Regions from separate parts of the Neorhizobium sp. DAR64872/K0K18 genome, predicted to be linked through region 4. Evidence: predicted binding sites of a transcription regulator. Region 4 holds the regulator's gene; each other region holds the start of a gene.

Region 1 (4,201 bases), 300 kb from region 4:
CCGTCTCGCCGTCGAGCATGTCGCCCTTGTCGAGCGTGCTGGTCGCGTCCGAAAGCAGCGACAAACCACGTTCGAGCGTCTTCAGGAAGCGGGTTTCCTCGAGCTTCAGCGTTTCCGCGGTCAGCGCCTCGGCGCGCACCAGTTCCGGATAGGCGCGGCCCATTTCCTGCACCAGCGTCGGCAGCAGCTTGTACATGACCGGTTCTTTGGCACCGAGCAGCTGCGCATGGCGCATGGCGCGGCGCATGATGCGGCGAAGCACGTAACCACGGCCTTCGTTGGATGGCAGCACGCCGTCGGCAATCAGGAACGCGGACGAACGCAGATGGTCGGCGATGACGCGGTGGCTGGCACTGCCCTGGGCCTTCACGCTCAGGACATCCTCGATCGTTCCGATCAGCGTCTGGAACAGGTCGGTGTCGAACACACTCTGCTTGCCCTGCAGGACACAGGCCATGCGCTCGAGACCCATGCCGGTATCGATCGACGGGCGCGGCAGCAGCGTACGCTCGCCAGGAGCGGTCTGCTCGTACTGCATAAACACGAGGTTCCAGAATTCGAGAAAGCGGTCGCCGTCTTCTTCAGGCGAGCCCGGAGGTCCACCCCAGACATTTTCGCCCTGGTCGATAAAGATTTCCGAGCACGGACCGCAGGGGCCGGTATCGCCCATCTGCCAGAAATTGTCGGAGGTGGGAATGCGGATGATCTTGTCGTCGGAAATGCCGGCGATCTTCTTCCACAGCGTCGCAGCTTCCTCGTCTTCCGAATAGACCGTGACCAGCAACCGGTGCTTGGGCAGATCGAACCCTTCGGTGACCAGCTTCCAGGCAAGCTCGATCGCGTTTTCCTTGAAATAGTCACCAAACGAGAAGTTGCCGAGCATCTCGAAGAAGGTGAGATGGCGGGCGGTGTAACCGACATTGTCGAGATCGTTGTGCTTGCCGCCGGCGCGCACGCATTTCTGGGAGGTGGTGGCCGTGGTGTAGGGGCGCTTTTCAAGACCGGTAAAGACGTTCTTGAACTGCACCATACCGGCATTGGTAAACATCAGCGTCGGGTCATTGCGCGGCACAAGCGGGGACGAGGACACAACCTCGTGGCCGTTCATTTGGAAATAGTCGAGAAACGTCGACCGGATTTCATTCACGCCGCTCATGCTAAGCCCTTTTTATCGCCGGGTGCGATGCTGTTATTCGAAGACGAAAGGCTTGTATCGTCCGCGTTCCCGACTGTCCAGCCACAGCACCCCTAATCATCCCAAACCCGCCCGGAACGCAGACCGGCCGCGCATCTCGTAGATGGCGGCCGGCAAGATTTGAAAACCGGAAAACACCGGTGAATATCAGCGTCAGGATGCCCTAGATCGACATCCCAACCCAGGTCCGATCAAGGGTCCGGGGCCTGGTCGCCGTCATTGGCATCAGGACCGCCATTCTGCAGGAACTTGTCCGCGATCAGACCGGCGTTCTGGCGCAGCGACGTCTCGATTTCACGCGCCACTTCCGGATTGTCTCGCAGGAACGACTTCGCGTTCTCGCGGCCCTGACCAAGGCGCTGGCTGTTGTAGGAGAACCATGCGCCCGACTTCTCGACGATCCCAGCCTTAACGCCGAGATCGACGAGCTCGCCGGTCTTGGACACGCCCTCGCCATACATGATGTCGAATTCGACCTGCTTGAAGGGAGGCGCCATCTTGTTCTTGACGACCTTGACGCGTGTCTGGTTTCCGACGACTTCTTCGCGTTCCTTGACCTGGCCGATGCGGCGAATGTCGAGACGGACGGACGCGTAGAATTTCAGCGCGTTACCGCCTGTCGTCGTTTCCGGCGAACCGAACATCACGCCGATCTTCATGCGGATCTGGTTGATGAAGATCACCATCGTCTTCGACTTGGAGATCGACGCCGTCAGCTTGCGCAGTGCCTGGCTCATCAGACGGGCCTGAAGACCCGGCAGGCTGTCGCCCATTTCGCCTTCGATTTCGGCGCGTGGCGTCAATGCCGCAACCGAGTCGATGACGAGAACGTCGACAGCACCGGAACGCACCAGCGTGTCGGTGATCTCAAGCGCCTGCTCACCGGTGTCTGGCTGCGAGATCAGGAGGTTATGCAGATCGACGCCGAGCTTGCGGGCATAGACCGGATCGAGTGCGTGTTCCGCGTCGACGAAGGCGCAAACACCGCCACCCTTCTGAGCCTCAGCAATGGTCTGCAGCGCAAGCGTCGTCTTGCCCGAGCTTTCCGGACCATAGATTTCGACGATACGGCCCTTCGGCAGACCGCCGATGCCGAGCGCAATATCAAGGCTCAGGGAACCGGTGGAAACTGTCTCGATCTCGACGATGCTATCGTTCGAGCCAAGCTTCATGATCGATCCCTTACCGAAGGATCGTTCGATCTGTGAGAGTGCTGCTTCGAGCGCCTTGCTCTTGTCCACGCCTTTATCCTCTACGAGCCGCAATGAATTCTGTGCCATGAGGTCCCACCTTTAGGTTATTGCCGCCACGCAAGCAATGAAGCAGCCGATGGACATCGTGTACTCTTTTTGTTCTCATCAATCAAGAGGCTTTTATCAGCTTGATTGCACAGCGTTATCGCGATTTCGTTCGCGGAACGTTCTCGCGCGCATAACCTGTGGAAAATCAGGAGTTAAAGCAGGAAGCCTCGCGGTTCGACGGACGAATCGCGAGGCTCCATAAAGGTTGGCAGGCAGATCAGAAAATCAGTCCGAGTCGAGCATCTCGCGAACCGCAACGGCAAGCTGCTTCAGCGAAAACGGCTTGGGCAGAAAACCGAACTTCGCATCGGCCGGCAGGTTGCGCGCAAACGCGTCCTCCGCGTATCCGGAGACGAAGATGAACTTCAGATCCGGATAGGATTTCCGCAGTTCCGTCAGAAGCGTCGGCCCGTCCATCTCAGGCATGACAACGTCGGAAACGACGATATCAACCTTGCCTTCGAGCTCGTCCATGATGTCGAGTGCTTCGACGCCGGATCCGGCTTCGTGCACGGTATAACCGCGCGTTTCCAGCATGCGCTTGCCGCCCCGGCGAACCGCTTCTTCATCTTCCACAAGCAGCACGACCGCAGACTTGCCCGTGAGATCCATATCCTCTAACGGCGCCTTCAAAGCCACGGGCTGTGCGGCTGCCAGAGCTGCAGCCTCTGCGGCCTCCGGCGTGATGACCGGTATTTCGGGAATGTGACGCGGCAGGAACAGCCGGAAACTCGTTCCGCGACCGACTTCCGATTCCGGATAGATATAGCCGCCGGACTGTTTGATGATGCCATAGACCATCGAAAGGCCGAGACCTGTACCCTTGCCCACTTCCTTGGTGGTGAAAAACGGCTCGAAGATCTTGTCCATGATCTCGGGCGGAATGCCCGTGCCGCTGTCGGCAACCTCGACCATCACGAGATCTTCCGCCGGCAGATCGGCCTGATGGAAGCTGCTGGTTTCCTCGGCCGTCACATTGCGGGTCTTGATCAGGATCGTGCCGCCCTGCGGCATCGCATCGCGCGCGTTGACGCAGAGGTTGATGAGAACCTGCTCGAACTGCGACAGGTCGGTACGCACCGGCCACAGGTCACGCCCGTAGTCGACATCGAGCTTGACATTGGTGCCGGAAATCAGCCGGTCGACCAGCATGCGCAGGTCGCCCACCACATCGGTGAGGTTCAGCACCGCCGGACGCATCGTCTGCTTGCGCGAGAAGGCCAAGAGCTGGCGCACCAGAACGGCGGCCCGGTTGGCGTTGCGCTTGATTTCCATCAGGTCGGCAAAGCTCGCATCGGACGGACGCGCCTGCAAAAGCAGGTGATCGGAGGACAGAAGGATTGCCGTCAGCACATTGTTGAAATCGTGGGCGATGCCGCCGGCAAGCGTGCCCACAGCGTTCAACTTCTGGGTCTGCGCCATCTGCGTCTCGAGCGCCTTCTGCTCGGTCGTCTCGACGGAATAGATGATGGCCGCCTCTTCGGGTGCCTCGTCGCTCTCGTCGATCACCGCATTGACGTAGAAACGCAGATAGCGGGTCTCGTCGCCCGGATGCCGCGAATTGATCGGAGTAATGTCGCCCTGACGGTCGCGTGCGGCAGCAAGCGCCGCCATCAGCTGATCGCGGGTCGTCTCGTGCGCGATACGCTCCAGCGACGCACCGCTTTCCACGTCGTCGCGGGTCAGAACCCCGGCGAACAGTCGC
Region 2 (4,201 bases), 800 kb from region 4:
TTTTCCGTTTCCGGCCGCTTTGCGTCCGAGCTTTCAAATGACGAGGCGGGCCAGGCTGGCAATCTCGTGATCAAGGCGCGCGATCTCTTTCGCCAGCAGCTGGTTTCCAACGGCTTTCCGGCGCCTCCCGTTTCGATCCACCTCGAGAAGAAACTACCGATCGCGGCCGGGATCGGAGGCGGGTCGGCCGATGCGGCGGCCACGCTTCGCGGCCTTTTCCGGCTGTGGAATGCGGAGATACCGGAAGCAGCCCTTCTGGCGCTTGGCCTTTCGCTGGGGGCCGACGTGCCCATGTGCCTGACGGGGGCTGCCGTTCTGGCCGAGGGCATCGGCGAAAGGCTTGAACCGCTGCCGACCATGCCGTCCCTTTCCCTCGTGCTCGCCAACCCGCTGATCAGCGTCTCGACGCCTGAGATTTTCAAGCTACTGGTCGACAAGGAAAACGAGGCCCTGCCGCCGACGCCGACCGACGCAGACGGCTGGCTGCCTTACCTCAAAACGCTTCGCAACGACCTGGAGCCGCCGGCTCGCGCGCTCATCCCCGAGATCGAGGAACTCTCCGCGATGATCGCAGCGCAAGGTGCCGAGCTGGTGCGCATGTCCGGATCCGGAGCGACCTGTTTCGGTGTGTTCCCTTCGAAGACAGACGCGGAAGCCGCCGCGCAGGCGCTGACCGCCCTGAAGCCGGACTGGTATTTCGAAGCGGTCGAAACCGTCGGAGCAAAGCCATGAGCAAGATCGCCGAAACGCGCGAGTTCATTCCTATTTCGATCGCGGTACTGACCGTGTCGGATACCCGGACTATGGTGGACGACAAATCTGGCGATACGCTGGTTGCCCGTATCGCGGAGGCCGGTCACAGGCTTGGGGCACGCGCCATCGTGCCCGACGACAAGGAGCGGATCGCCGGCCAAGTGCGCGAATGGACGCTCGACCCTGAGATCGACGTGGTCATCACCACCGGAGGAACCGGCTTTACCGGCCGCGACGTGACGCCGGAAGCGCTGGCGCCGCTGTTCGACAAGAAGATGGACGGGTTTTCCGAGGTGTTTCACCGGATTTCCTACGACAAGATCGGTACTTCGACGATCCAGTCGCGGGCCACCGGCGGCGTTGCCAATGCGACCTTCATCTTCGTGCTGCCCGGCTCTCCCGGTGCCTGCAAGGATGCGTGGGACGGCATATTGAAAGCGCAGCTGGACTACCGCCACATGCCCTGCAACTTCATCGAGATTATGCCGCGGCTGGACGAGCACCTGCGGCGCGGTTCGGGCAAGTAACGGCCTGATCTACCGCGCGGACGCTGCGACCCAGGCGGGGATCATTTCGCTCGCCAGTCTCGACGGCTTTGCGGCGGTCTTTACAGCCTTGGCTATACCCTCAAGACCCATGCCGGGCTTTGCGAGAGCGACGGCCTCGCGCTTGGGCAGGATCAGCCCCTGCTCGAGCGGCGGGACTGAACGGACGATCCTTGTGAGGAACGGCTTGCGGTAGGTTCGCGAAGGCGAGAACCTGGCCGGCTGACGGTTGAGCGCCAGATATTCCATCACCTCGTCGATCCAGCCGGCCTGGAGACGCGCTCCGGGCTCCAGCAGAAGCAGCCATTCGGCGCGCGCCTTGTGCAAGATATCGACGATATCCCAGGAGCTGTGGAAACGACAGCCGGCGGCATCCGCGACACGGGAGGACCCGTCGCGCGAGTTGTGATCGAGCACCACGACATCGCTGACCAACCCCTCCACCGCGGCGGAAACAAGGACGGACAACGTCTGCGCGAGCTCGGCTTCCTGATCCCGGCATTCCAACAAAACAGTCAGCATTTTCAATGTCTAGCGCATTGTACAACGGATTGCCACAAATCCTTTGCGAGTTTGTTCTTGCATTGTTCTCAATGTCGCGATAGGAATCTTGTCATTCGAGAACGGGAATTTTTCCCGTCAGGAGTGCCCCATGAACGAGCTGTCCCATTTGCGGCAGGACGCATTCGCGCCTGCTCATACGGCTGATATTGCCGATGCATTGGTGAAGACCTCCGGCCTCCGGATCGAGGGGGATCGCCGGCGCGGTCGTGGCGCCGGACTGAACCCTTCAGGACGTTTCGAGACGGAGCGTCGCGAGGCTTTCGACGACGGCTGGCAGACGATCGAGGAACTGGAACCGTTCAGGACCGAGGTGCAGGTGGAAAAGCCACGTACCGCGATTACCCGAAACGATTCTCCCGACATTCCCTTCGACCGCTCAATCAACCCGTACCGCGGCTGCGAGCATGGCTGCATCTACTGTTTCGCGCGGCCGAGCCACAGTTTCATGGGGCTTTCGCCGGGGCTGGACTTTGAATCGAAGCTGTTTGCCAAACCCGACGTGCCGAAACTTCTGGAGCGCGAACTGAGCAGGGCCGATTACAAGGTCCGGGCGATTGCGATCGGCACCAATACCGATCCCTACCAGCCGATCGAACGGGAATGGCGCGTCATGCGCCAGATCCTGGAGGTACTGCAGAAGGCCAACCATCCCGTAACAATCGTCACCAAATCGTCGCTGGTCACCCGCGACATCGACATTCTTTCCGACATGGCGTCGAAGGGCCTTGCCAAGGTCGCGATATCGCTAACCACCCTCGACCGCAAGCTTGCCCGCAGCATGGAGCCGCGCGCGTCGACGCCCGCCAAACGGCTCGAGGCGATCAAAGCGCTCTCGGACGCTGGCATACCGACAGCTGTGTTCACCTCGCCGATCATTCCGGCGCTGAACGACCACGAGATCGAGCGGCTCCTGGAAGCGGGGCACGCTGCCGGCGCAACGGAGGCGAGTTACGTGCTCTTACGTCTGCCGCTGGAAGTGGCGCCGCTGTTCCGCGACTGGCTGCTGCAGCATTACCCGAACCGCTACCGGCATGTGATGTCGCTCGTTCGTTCGATGCGGGACGGCAAGGATTACGACGCGGAGTTCGGCAAGCGGATGAAGGGCACCGGCCCTTATGCCTGGCAGATCGGGCGGCGCTTCGAGCTGGCGACCAAACGGCTCGGCATGACGCGCCGGGGTATGCCGCTGCGCGACGACCTGTTCCTGCGCCCGGATGGGGCTGGCGTCCAGCTGTCGCTGCTTTGAATTCTATTCGCAGGAGCTCCGTCGCCCCTGCGAAACTGCCTGATGACGTCTCGCAGGGTACAGCGGATATCATTCAGGTCGATTAATTTCTAATTTCGGCACGGTCCCCGCATATTACCTGCCGAAAGACCCCCGGTCCCACCATCATCCCGAAAGGGCGCCCCCGATGGTGGGCAACGACGCCGCACTCGTTGTCCGGGGGTTGCCGGAGGTCGGGCGGGCGTGCGAAACTGCCGCCATGTTGCTTCGCACGCCGCCCGATTCTCCGACATTGTTTGAAGAGACGCCATTCGTTCCAGATTTCAGCCTGGAGCTGATGGCGCGGGATGCCGGACATTGGCCGGTGGCTGGCACCGACGAAGCAGGCCGCGGTCCCTTGGCGGGTCCGGTTGTGGCAGCCGCCGTGATTCTCGATCCCGACAACATTCCACCCGGTCTCGACGATTCCAAGAAGCTCAGCCTGAAGCAGCGGGAAGCGCTGTTTGCGATGATCATGGCGACGGCGCATGTGTCGATTGCATCGTCTGGTCCGCGCCTCATCGACGAGCGCAACATCCTGCGCGCCAGTCTCGACGCCATGCGGCGTGCGGTGATCGGACTGAATATCAAGCCGGCCTATCTCCTCACCGATGGCCGCGACATGCCGCCTGGGCTCGCCTGCCCCGGCAAGGCCGTGATCAAGGGCGATAGCCGCTCTGTCTCCATCGCCGCGGCCTCGATCGTGGCGAAAGTCACCCGCGACCGGATGATGGGTCGCGCCTGCACCGTTTTTCCGGCCTATGGCTTTGCCAAGCATGTCGGATACGCCACCAAACAGCACCGCGACGGCATCATCACCCACGGCCCCTGCCCGCTCCACCGGATGAGCTTTCGTCCGATGCGGAAAGATCCGCTGCCGGAAGACGATCTCGCCGATCTCCAGGCCTCGGACATTACCCTCACCCCATAACGCAAAAGGCCAAGCTTTCGCCCGGCCTTTTCTTAATTCATGTCTCTGAAGCTTAGTTCAGGCGCGTTTGAACGGTACCGACGGCGTCCCTGAACAGGGCTTCCTGCGTTGCGGCATCGGCCTTGCGGGCGATGACGCTTTCGG
Region 3 (4,201 bases), 1.6 Mb from region 4:
GGCGCTCGAGCCTATCCTGCGCGACATGGCCTCACGCGGCCTGCTGTTTCTTGACGATGGCACGTCGGCTCAAACCAAGACCGAGGTCCTGGCCAAGGCAATGCAGCTGCCGCACGCCTTCGGTGATCTGACACTGGACGGTCAGCTCCAGTCGGATGCGATCCTCAAGAAACTTGACGAACTCGAGCGGATAGCTCAACGCAAGGGAACGGCGATCGGCGTCGCCTCCGCATTCGACGAGAGCATCGCAGCAATCCGGAAATGGGCCGACGAAGCCTCGCAGCGCGGTGTTGAAATCGTCGGTGTCTCCACGATCGCCCGCGAGAGCGTGGCACCTTGAATGAAGGGGAATGAGATGGCCAAGGATCACAAGAAGCCGGTGAAAGCGGAAGATCTTCCCTATCGCCCTTGCGTCGGGATCATGGTGCTCAACAGCCAGGGCCTCGTCTGGGCCGGACGCCGCATCGCCGCCGGCAACAGCGAATATGATGGATCGCCCCACATGTGGCAGATGCCGCAGGGCGGGATCGACAATGGCGAAGATCCCCTGCCCGCCGCCTATCGTGAACTCTACGAGGAAACGGGCATGCGTTCCGTCACGCTGCTTTCTGAAGCCGCCGACTGGATCAACTACGATCTTCCGGAGCAGCTGATCGGCATTGGTCTCAAGGGAAAGTATCGCGGCCAGACGCAGCGCTGGTTTGCCTTCCGCTTCGATGGCGACGAAAGCGAGATCGCCATCAACCCGCCACCGGGCGGCCACACGGCTGAATTCGATGCCTGGGAATGGAAGCCGATGCAGGATCTGCCCGACCTGATCGTGCCGTTCAAGCGCTCGGTCTATGACCGGGTCGTCGCGGAATTTGCCCACCTCGCGATAGCGGGCTGATTGCACATTCGATTAGCGCTGATCAGATATAGAAAAGCCCGGTGAAAGCATCATCCACCGGGCCTTGATACAGAATGTCGAAGACTTGACCGTTACTCGGCGGCGTCTGCGGATTCCGCGTTGAGCTGACCGTATCTCTCTTCACCGATCTTGGAGAGCAGTTCGAGCTGCGTTTCGAGGAAGTCGATATGACCTTCCTCGTCCATCAGTAGCTGTTCGAAAAGCTTCATGGAGACATAGTCTCCGGCGGCGTGACAGATATCGCGCGAGGCCTTGTAGGCGGTGCGGGCATCGTATTCGCCGGCCAGATCGGCTTCGAGAACTTCCTTGACGTTCTGGCCGATGCGCAGAGGCGCCAGCGTCTGAAGGTTCGGATGGCCCTCAAGGAAGATGATGCGGTCGATCAGGCGATCGGCATGCTGCATCTCTTCGATGGACTCGGCACGTTCCTTCTTGGCAAGCTTGGTAAAACCCCAATCGTGCAGGAGACGGTAATGCAGCCAGTATTGGTTCACAGCGCCAAGTTCGAGGAACAGTGCCTCGTTAAGCCGCTCGATGACCTGTAAGTCGCCTTTCAATGTCCGCTCTCCTGTTTTCTTCGTGGAGTTGTTTCAAGCGCGACATATATACGATCACGTCAGCTTCCGTCGAGTGCCGCTGGGCGTGATATTCCTCGGTCGTGCGGATGATCAGATCAACGACATTGGGAAAGCAACCGCAGCAACGGCCGCGCTTTTCCATCGCATGGTAGACCTTCACGGGAACGATCAGCTGCCAACAGTCCTCAGTGAGGAGTTGGATGATCGTATCCTTGATCTCCCTTTCGGTGATGTAATTACAACTGCAAACCAGCATTTCAAATCGACCTGGAGAACATTGACCTCGATACAGTCTTTTTTGCAAAAGAGGACAACCGATGTCAAGAAAGAATCCAGCCCGGTAATTGACATATCATAACCCCCTTATCAACGATCCGTGATCGGAGGCAGTGATGCCTAACCGGCTGCTGTGTCGCTGCGATATCTCTGAAAAGGCTCGAACGTCACTCGATCGAAACAACGCGCCGCCACAGGTTCCGTCCGCGGCAGAAGCAGAATCGCTCCACACGCCCGGAAAAGATGCGAGTGTCCCTTTGACGTCGAAACCCATCTGACGGAGTCTGCGGGAGGCATTGCCGAGCAAGCCCTGCTCTCCGCCACCGTAATCCGCACAGCCCGTGATATCCAGAGAGAGCCCGTTGCGCCCTTCTAGCGTCACCAGTGGCGTATATCGGTCGCACCAGTCGGAGAGCGCCATCAGAAGCGCCGCGTCGGCATCATCGTCTTCGTCCATCACGTCGAGCTCCGGAAAGATCGCTCGCGCTTCTGAAACGCCCTGCCCCAGCTTCAGGTTAAGGCGTTCGGCGGCCGCGTCGAGCACTGTCAGGCACATCCTGTCGGCGTGGCGCCCGGCAAAGACGATCGGTGGATGGTCGTGATGGCGGTAAGACCGCCAGTCCATACCCCAGCGGCGGCGCGCAATTCTGTCGGTTGACAGACGCGGGAACACGAGTGTCAGAATACGCCTCTGTCGATGCGCCAGAGGGGATCGAAAACAGGCGGTCATGCGGGTTCCAATCCAGACCAGACGCGAGCATCACGAGCAAGCTCGCCGACCGCTTTCCGTCTCCGAGATCGGCTTGCGCAGGGCAAAAGTCTCTCCCGCGCCCAGGCACCTTTGGCCATGGCGTTAACTCCATCGATAATGTTCGCTTTATGTTCTTATGGATTCCAGACACGTGGCAAAGAGTCAACAGCTCCCGATCAGGAATCTTTTCCTCTAAAAGCTATCGCAATGATTCTTTTCTCGAAATAGCTGCTTCAGGTATTATATGTGCCTGAGTTGGAAGGAGATCCCATGGCCCGCATTGACCAGACCGATGATTGGCAGGATCGCCATGCGCCGACGATCAGCACGTTCGAGTCGCTGGCATTAGAAGCCTACAGCCACCTTCCGGACGAATTCCGCAAACTCACGACGAACCTCACCATTGAGGTCGAAGAATTTCCGGACGACGACGTTTTCGAAGACATGGCGCTGGAAACGCCGTTCGACCTTCTGGGCCTGTTCGAAGGACGTGGCATTTCGGAACGGTTTACGGTCGAAACCGGCGAACTGCCCAATCGCATCCGGCTCTATCGCCGGCCTATCCTCGATTACTGGGCGGAGAATGAGGAAACGCTGGGCGATATCATCACCCACGTCCTTATCCACGAGATCGGCCATCACTTCGGCCTGAGTGACGACGACATGGAGCGCATCGAGGCGAGCGCCGAGGAAGCAAGCCAGCGCTGATCCAGCGCTGGCAGACACACCTCGGCCTAGCTTTTTACTGCTCGCCGAGCTTCATGTCGGGGCTGTATTCCTTGCCTTCTACGGTCTTCATCACGGCCTGGCCGCAATGCATCTCGCCCGTCTTGCCGTTGAAGGCGTAGCTTGGCGAACCGGAGAGTTCCCAGCCCTTGTTCAGCGCCGCCGTCACCCGGTGACAAAAGGCGGCATCGTCAGGACCGGTGATGAAACGATATACTTTCATGGCTTTCTCTTTCTGTTGGCGATGACCGCCGCGCTGGCGACGAGCTTTTCCGCATCCTCGAGATGCAGACGCTCGACCATGCGACCGTCGAGGTTGATGACGTTGAGCGTTTCGGCTCCCGGCTGGCGGAAGGCCTCGATGATGGCGCGCGCCTCTTCAAGCGCATCATCATCAGGACCGAAATGACGGTTGGCCGCGTCGATCTGCGCCGGATGGATCAGCATCTTGCCTGAAAATCCCATGGCGCGGCCCTGGGCGCACTCGGCTTCGAACGCGACTTCGTCCTTGAAATCGTTAAACACGCTGTCGATCACATCGACACCATAGGCCCTGCCCGCCAGCACGACCTGCATCAACCAGGGTATGAGATTGGCCCGCCCCGGTTGCGGCAAAACACCCGTTGCCTTGCGAAGATCGTTGAGCCCCACGACGAGGCATTTGATCCGTCCGCCCACGCTCGAGATTTCGGCGGCGTTGAGGACGCCGAGCGGCGTTTCGATCATCGCCCAGATAGAGACCCTCTCCGGCACGCCCGCCTGAGAAAGGCGCTCGGCGATCACCTGGACGTCGTCCGCATGCTCAACCTTGGGAATGACCACCGCATCCGGCAGAAGTTCGACGATGAGCTCGAGATCCGCAGGACCGAATTCGCTTGTGAGCGGATTGATCCGGATAGCCGTCTCGAGACCATCGGAATTCAGCTCGGCAAAGCTTCTGCGGAGGTTATCCCGCGCTTC
Region 4 (4,201 bases):
TCCGTGTGAATGTCGGTCAGAACAGGAAAGCCGTATTCCTTCTTGAGATCGGCAAAGATTGCCATCGCGTTGTCCAACCCGATGCCGCGCTTGCCGGAGATCGACGTGCGGTTCGCCTTGTCGAAGGAGGACTTGTAGACGAGGCCGATGTCGAGCTTCTTGCAGAGTTCGACAAGCGTACCCGCGATCATGAAGGCGTGATCACGGCTTTCCATCTGGCAGGGACCGGCAATCAGCGAGAGCTTTGCCGTGTTGGAAAAAACGACTTTCGAACTCCCCTCGCCCACGGACACTTCAGAATTGGCGGAGACTGTCATTTCACTATTCCTCGAAACCGAAAACCACACCTTGCCCCGGGGCTGCCGACACGATCACGCGGCCATCCCTGCGGATGAATGCGACGTCATTAGCAGCAAGGGTGATCTCTGTCACGGCGAGATCGGTGGTCTTGAAGATGATCCCGCGCGCAGCGAGGCGCGACGATAACAAGGGCTTCATCGAAGACCGGAACTCGTCGCTGAACGTGTCGTTGGATTGAATGCGGATGCTGGCATTGGCAGCTTCGATCCGCAGACCGTCTTTCCCTTGCTCGGGCTGAGTCTCGAACACGGTTTCGAAAAGCGGCAGAAACTCCAGCGGGTCATCTGCAGAAAAGACGATCTCTCGAAGGCCTGTAACGGCGTTTGCGTGCTCATCAAGACCACCGCGATCTGCCGGTAATGCTGCCATTCGCTGGCAGGAAAACAGCAAGATGTCATCGACCTCGGGAACTGCCGCGAACGCCAGACGGAATGAGACTTCGCTCTCCCCACCATCGGGCAACTGCATCGGGCGGGAGAATTGAAGCATCTCGCCCGCAGACATGTGCCCGTCCACAAAACGCATATGATCGGCCGCTGCATCCTGCGTCCCGATGACCACCGCCGATAGACCTTCCCTTTTCCGCTGGCCGCGGAAGCGGATGTCGCGATCGGTGAACACGTTGCCTCGTTTTGCCGCAAGCGAGGCTTGCCGACGGTTCACAATGGCCAGTGGCTCGAGGTACGAGCCATCCGCGAAGAATATGCAGGCATTGGCTGTGCCGAAAGGGTGAACACCTTCAGGTGCCACAGTAAAGCCGAGAGCGGTCAACCTCCCCCGCGCTGACGCCAGATCTGCAACGGGCAGAACCAAATGATCGACTGACTTGTTACCCACTTACACCCCCAAAGTCTTATTCCGCAGAACATTGGCTATCGCGGGAAACTCGGCAAGTGCTGCGCACGAACTGAATACGTGATCGAACGCTGAAATGAGACTATTCTTGAGCAAAAATTTGGGGCTTGCGGAACACAGATAGAACATATAGCGTCCGTTCTGCATTTGTTTCCAATTCTGAGGGTCCCGTCCATGCTGACACGCAAGCAACAGGAGTTACTTCTGTTCATCCACGAGCGGATGAAAGAATCAGGCGTGCCGCCGTCGTTTGACGAAATGAAGGACGCTCTCGACCTTGCATCGAAGTCCGGCATCCACAGGCTGATCACCGCGCTCGAGGAGCGTGGCTTTATTCGCCGTCTGCCGAACAGAGCACGCGCGCTCGAAGTGATCAAGCTGCCTGACGCCTATGTGGCGAACCTTCATCCGCGACGGGGATTTTCTCCCAGTGTCATCGAGGGAAGCCTCGGCAAAACGCAACCGGTCGTCGCTCAGAAGCCGGCGCCGGTCATGGCGGACAATCCGTTCTCGACAAACATCCCGGTCATGGGTCGAATCGCTGCCGGCGTGCCGATCTCCGCGATCCAGAACAACACCCATGACATCGCCGTTCCGATCGAGATGCTGGGTTCCGGCGATCATTACGCGCTCGAAGTGAAGGGCGATTCGATGATCGATGCCGGCATCCTCGATGGCGATACCGTCATCATCAAGAATACCAGCACCGCAAGTCCAGGCGATATCATCGTTGCCCTGGTCGATGAGGAAGAAGCGACCCTGAAGCGGTTTCGCCGCAAGGGTGCCTCGATCGCACTGGAAGCGGCAAACCCGGCTTACGAGACCCGCATCTTCCCCCCCGACCGGGTGAAGGTCCAGGGTAAGCTTGTCGGCCTTATTCGCCGCTATCATTAAGAACGGTGTCATCCCGGAGATGCGCAGCAACAGCCTCCGGGATGCCAAAGTCGAATTGTCGCGTTTGCCAGTCATAGAACCGGTGGACGGTCCACGGACGGCTTGAGGTCTGTGCGCTGTCTCGCATCGCCGCCGTAATCTTGATGTCTGGCGCTGTCGCGTTCGGAATAATGGTGATTTCCAGTGCGCCAGTCCGGCGCAACGTCCGCCCGCTGAGAAGCAAGGCGCCGGAGCGGCAAGTATCGAAGCGTGCGCCGGGCGAGACGATGATCCGACCGAAATCGCAGGCAAGACCGGTGTATCGGTTGTCTTCGACAGTGACGATCCGGATGTCCTGAGCAGTCTGCGCCGCGCACAGGATTTTCGGCAGACAGGCAAATCGTCCGGGCGTGAATGCTTGAAGAAAGCCCCTGACATATTCGATTTCCCGGCGCGTCAAATCCGGTCGCGAATGTGGTCTAGGGCGTTTGTCATCGCTTTTCGCAAGGCTGGCACCTCGCGCTGGTTCCGAAGAGGCAAGAACCGGCAAGGCGAGCGGTTGTTCTCCGGTCTCAAGCACCAGCGCTCGCCGCCATTGATCGAAGATAAATCCCGCCGGTCGGGTTCGATTGAGGGTGATCTTGTCATCCTTGATCACGCCGACCGATGCGCCGTCTTCGGATATGACGATATCAGGCCTCGGCGCCGAGCCTGAGCGGACCGCAAAGAGCAAAGCCACCGCCATGAACAGCGCGCCTGTCAGCCTCAGCGGCGTGCGCAGCAGCGTCAGAAGCAGAAAGCCTGCCGTCGCCAGCGGCAGGAAAAGCGGGTTCTGCCGGCCGATGGCAATATCGCCGCCCCATGCGGCGACGATCTCGGCAATGCGAATGACGATCCGCAGCCCCTCGCCCATGATGAACAGAAAGGGAGCATCCAGCCCGAACGGCATCAGCAACATGCCAACAAGCCCTGCCGGCATCACCACGAAGGAAATGATCGGCATGGCCGCGAGATTGGCCGCGAGGCCGTAGGTGGTCAGATGGTGGAAATGCTCGATCGAATAGATCGACGTCGACGTACTGCCGATCAGCGACGTCACCACGATCCCGGCAATGAAATGGAACGTCGCCGCGACACCCGTTATCCACCGGTTGCTACCTTTTGTCTCCTCCTTACCTTTCGCGAAATATCGCGTCCAGAGGGCGAACCCTGCCACCAGTGCCGCGGTTGCCGCAAACGACATCTGGAAACTCGGACCCAAAATCTCCGACGGCGAGATGGCGAGGATGATGATTGCCGAAAGGGCGACGTTGCGAAGGCTGATGGAGGGTCGATCGACGAGCACGGCGACCAGCATCACCGCCATCATGATATAGGCCCGCTCGGCGGAAACCCCGAACCCGGAAATCAGGTAATAGTCGGTCGCCATGGCAAGCGCACCGAACGCGGCAAACTTCTTGATCGGATAGGCCTGCGCAAAGCCTGGAAACAGCGACAGGACGGAGCGGACGCCGACGAAGAAGATACCGGCTGCCAGCGCCATGTTCAGGCCTGAGATCGCGACGATATGGGCCAGCCCGGACAGACGAAGCGCCTCGGTCGTCTCACGGGAAATTGCACGGCGCTCGTCGGTCACGATTGCGGCAGCAAAAGCGCCCGCATCCCCCTTGACCGTATCGCGGATGCGATTGCCGATTGCGCTGCGAAGCGCAAAAAGCCCTCGCTGCATGTCCGACCATAACCCGGGTTGGTCATCGATCGCCGGTTGTACGCTAGGCGCGCCGTAAAAGAAGCCAACAGCCCCGATTTGATCGAAGTAGGAGGAGAAGGCGAAATCGTTCAATCCGGGAAGCGCCGGGCCAGAGGGTGGCGACAGACGGGCACGGCCGGAAACGCGCTCTCCGATGTCTGCAGGTTCGTGTTGGCTTCTGGCAAGAACCGAGACGCGCTGTGGCGGTCGTGAAAGCGAGGGCTCAGATGTCTGCTCGATCCTGAGGATATAGCGCCAGCGGCGCTGTGCATCGGCTTCGCGTCGTTCGACAATCCCGCTGATAGTCGTCGTGACGGGCGAATCGAGCACGACCGTCGAACACCGCCACGTTTCGAGCGCCGC

What was found. Region 4 encodes LexA, which represses DNA repair genes until DNA is damaged. Its sites were predicted from a motif close to TGTTCNNNNTGTGTTCNG; they were not measured.
Region 1: the regulator LexA is predicted to act here: its motif matches at 2,535-2,552, upstream of recA (recombinase RecA).
Region 2: the regulator LexA is predicted to act here: its motif matches at 1,873-1,890, upstream of ACQY1P_RS08620 (PA0069 family radical SAM protein).
Region 3: the regulator LexA is predicted to act here: its motif matches at 2,634-2,651, upstream of ACQY1P_RS22055 (metallopeptidase family protein).

What each region holds. Positions count from the first base shown of each region.
Region 1 is NZ_CP191446.1:1,771,945-1,776,145, forward strand. It holds gene alaS (alanine--tRNA ligase) at 1-1,156, opposite strand, end outside; gene recA (recombinase RecA) at 1,387-2,475, opposite strand; gene cckA (cell cycle histidine kinase CckA) at 2,722-4,201, opposite strand, start outside.
Region 2 is NZ_CP191446.1:675,661-679,861, reverse strand. It holds gene ACQY1P_RS08635 (4-(cytidine 5'-diphospho)-2-C-methyl-D-erythritol kinase) at 1-732, shown strand, start outside; gene moaB (molybdenum cofactor biosynthesis protein B) at 729-1,280, shown strand; gene ACQY1P_RS08625 (glycosyl transferase) at 1,290-1,820, opposite strand; gene ACQY1P_RS08620 (PA0069 family radical SAM protein) at 1,951-3,108, shown strand; gene ACQY1P_RS08615 (ribonuclease HII) at 3,347-4,057, shown strand; gene ACQY1P_RS08610 (F0F1 ATP synthase subunit B) at 4,110-4,201, opposite strand, start outside.
Region 3 is NZ_CP191446.1:3,403,666-3,407,866, forward strand. It holds gene ACQY1P_RS22030 (divergent polysaccharide deacetylase family protein) at 1-340, shown strand, start outside; gene ACQY1P_RS22035 (RNA pyrophosphohydrolase) at 356-889, shown strand; gene bfr (bacterioferritin) at 982-1,467, opposite strand; gene ACQY1P_RS22045 ((2Fe-2S)-binding protein) at 1,433-1,744, opposite strand; gene ACQY1P_RS22050 (hypothetical protein) at 1,841-2,308, opposite strand; gene ACQY1P_RS22055 (metallopeptidase family protein) at 2,786-3,223, shown strand; gene ACQY1P_RS22060 (DUF1737 domain-containing protein) at 3,258-3,464, opposite strand; gene ACQY1P_RS22065 (HpcH/HpaI aldolase/citrate lyase family protein) at 3,461-4,201, opposite strand, start outside.
Region 4 is NZ_CP191446.1:1,475,531-1,479,731, reverse strand. It holds gene kdsA (3-deoxy-8-phosphooctulonate synthase) at 1-317, opposite strand, end outside; gene ACQY1P_RS12595 (VOC family protein) at 322-1,197, opposite strand; gene lexA (transcriptional repressor LexA) at 1,390-2,109, shown strand; gene ACQY1P_RS12585 (ComEC/Rec2 family competence protein) at 2,090-4,201, opposite strand, start outside.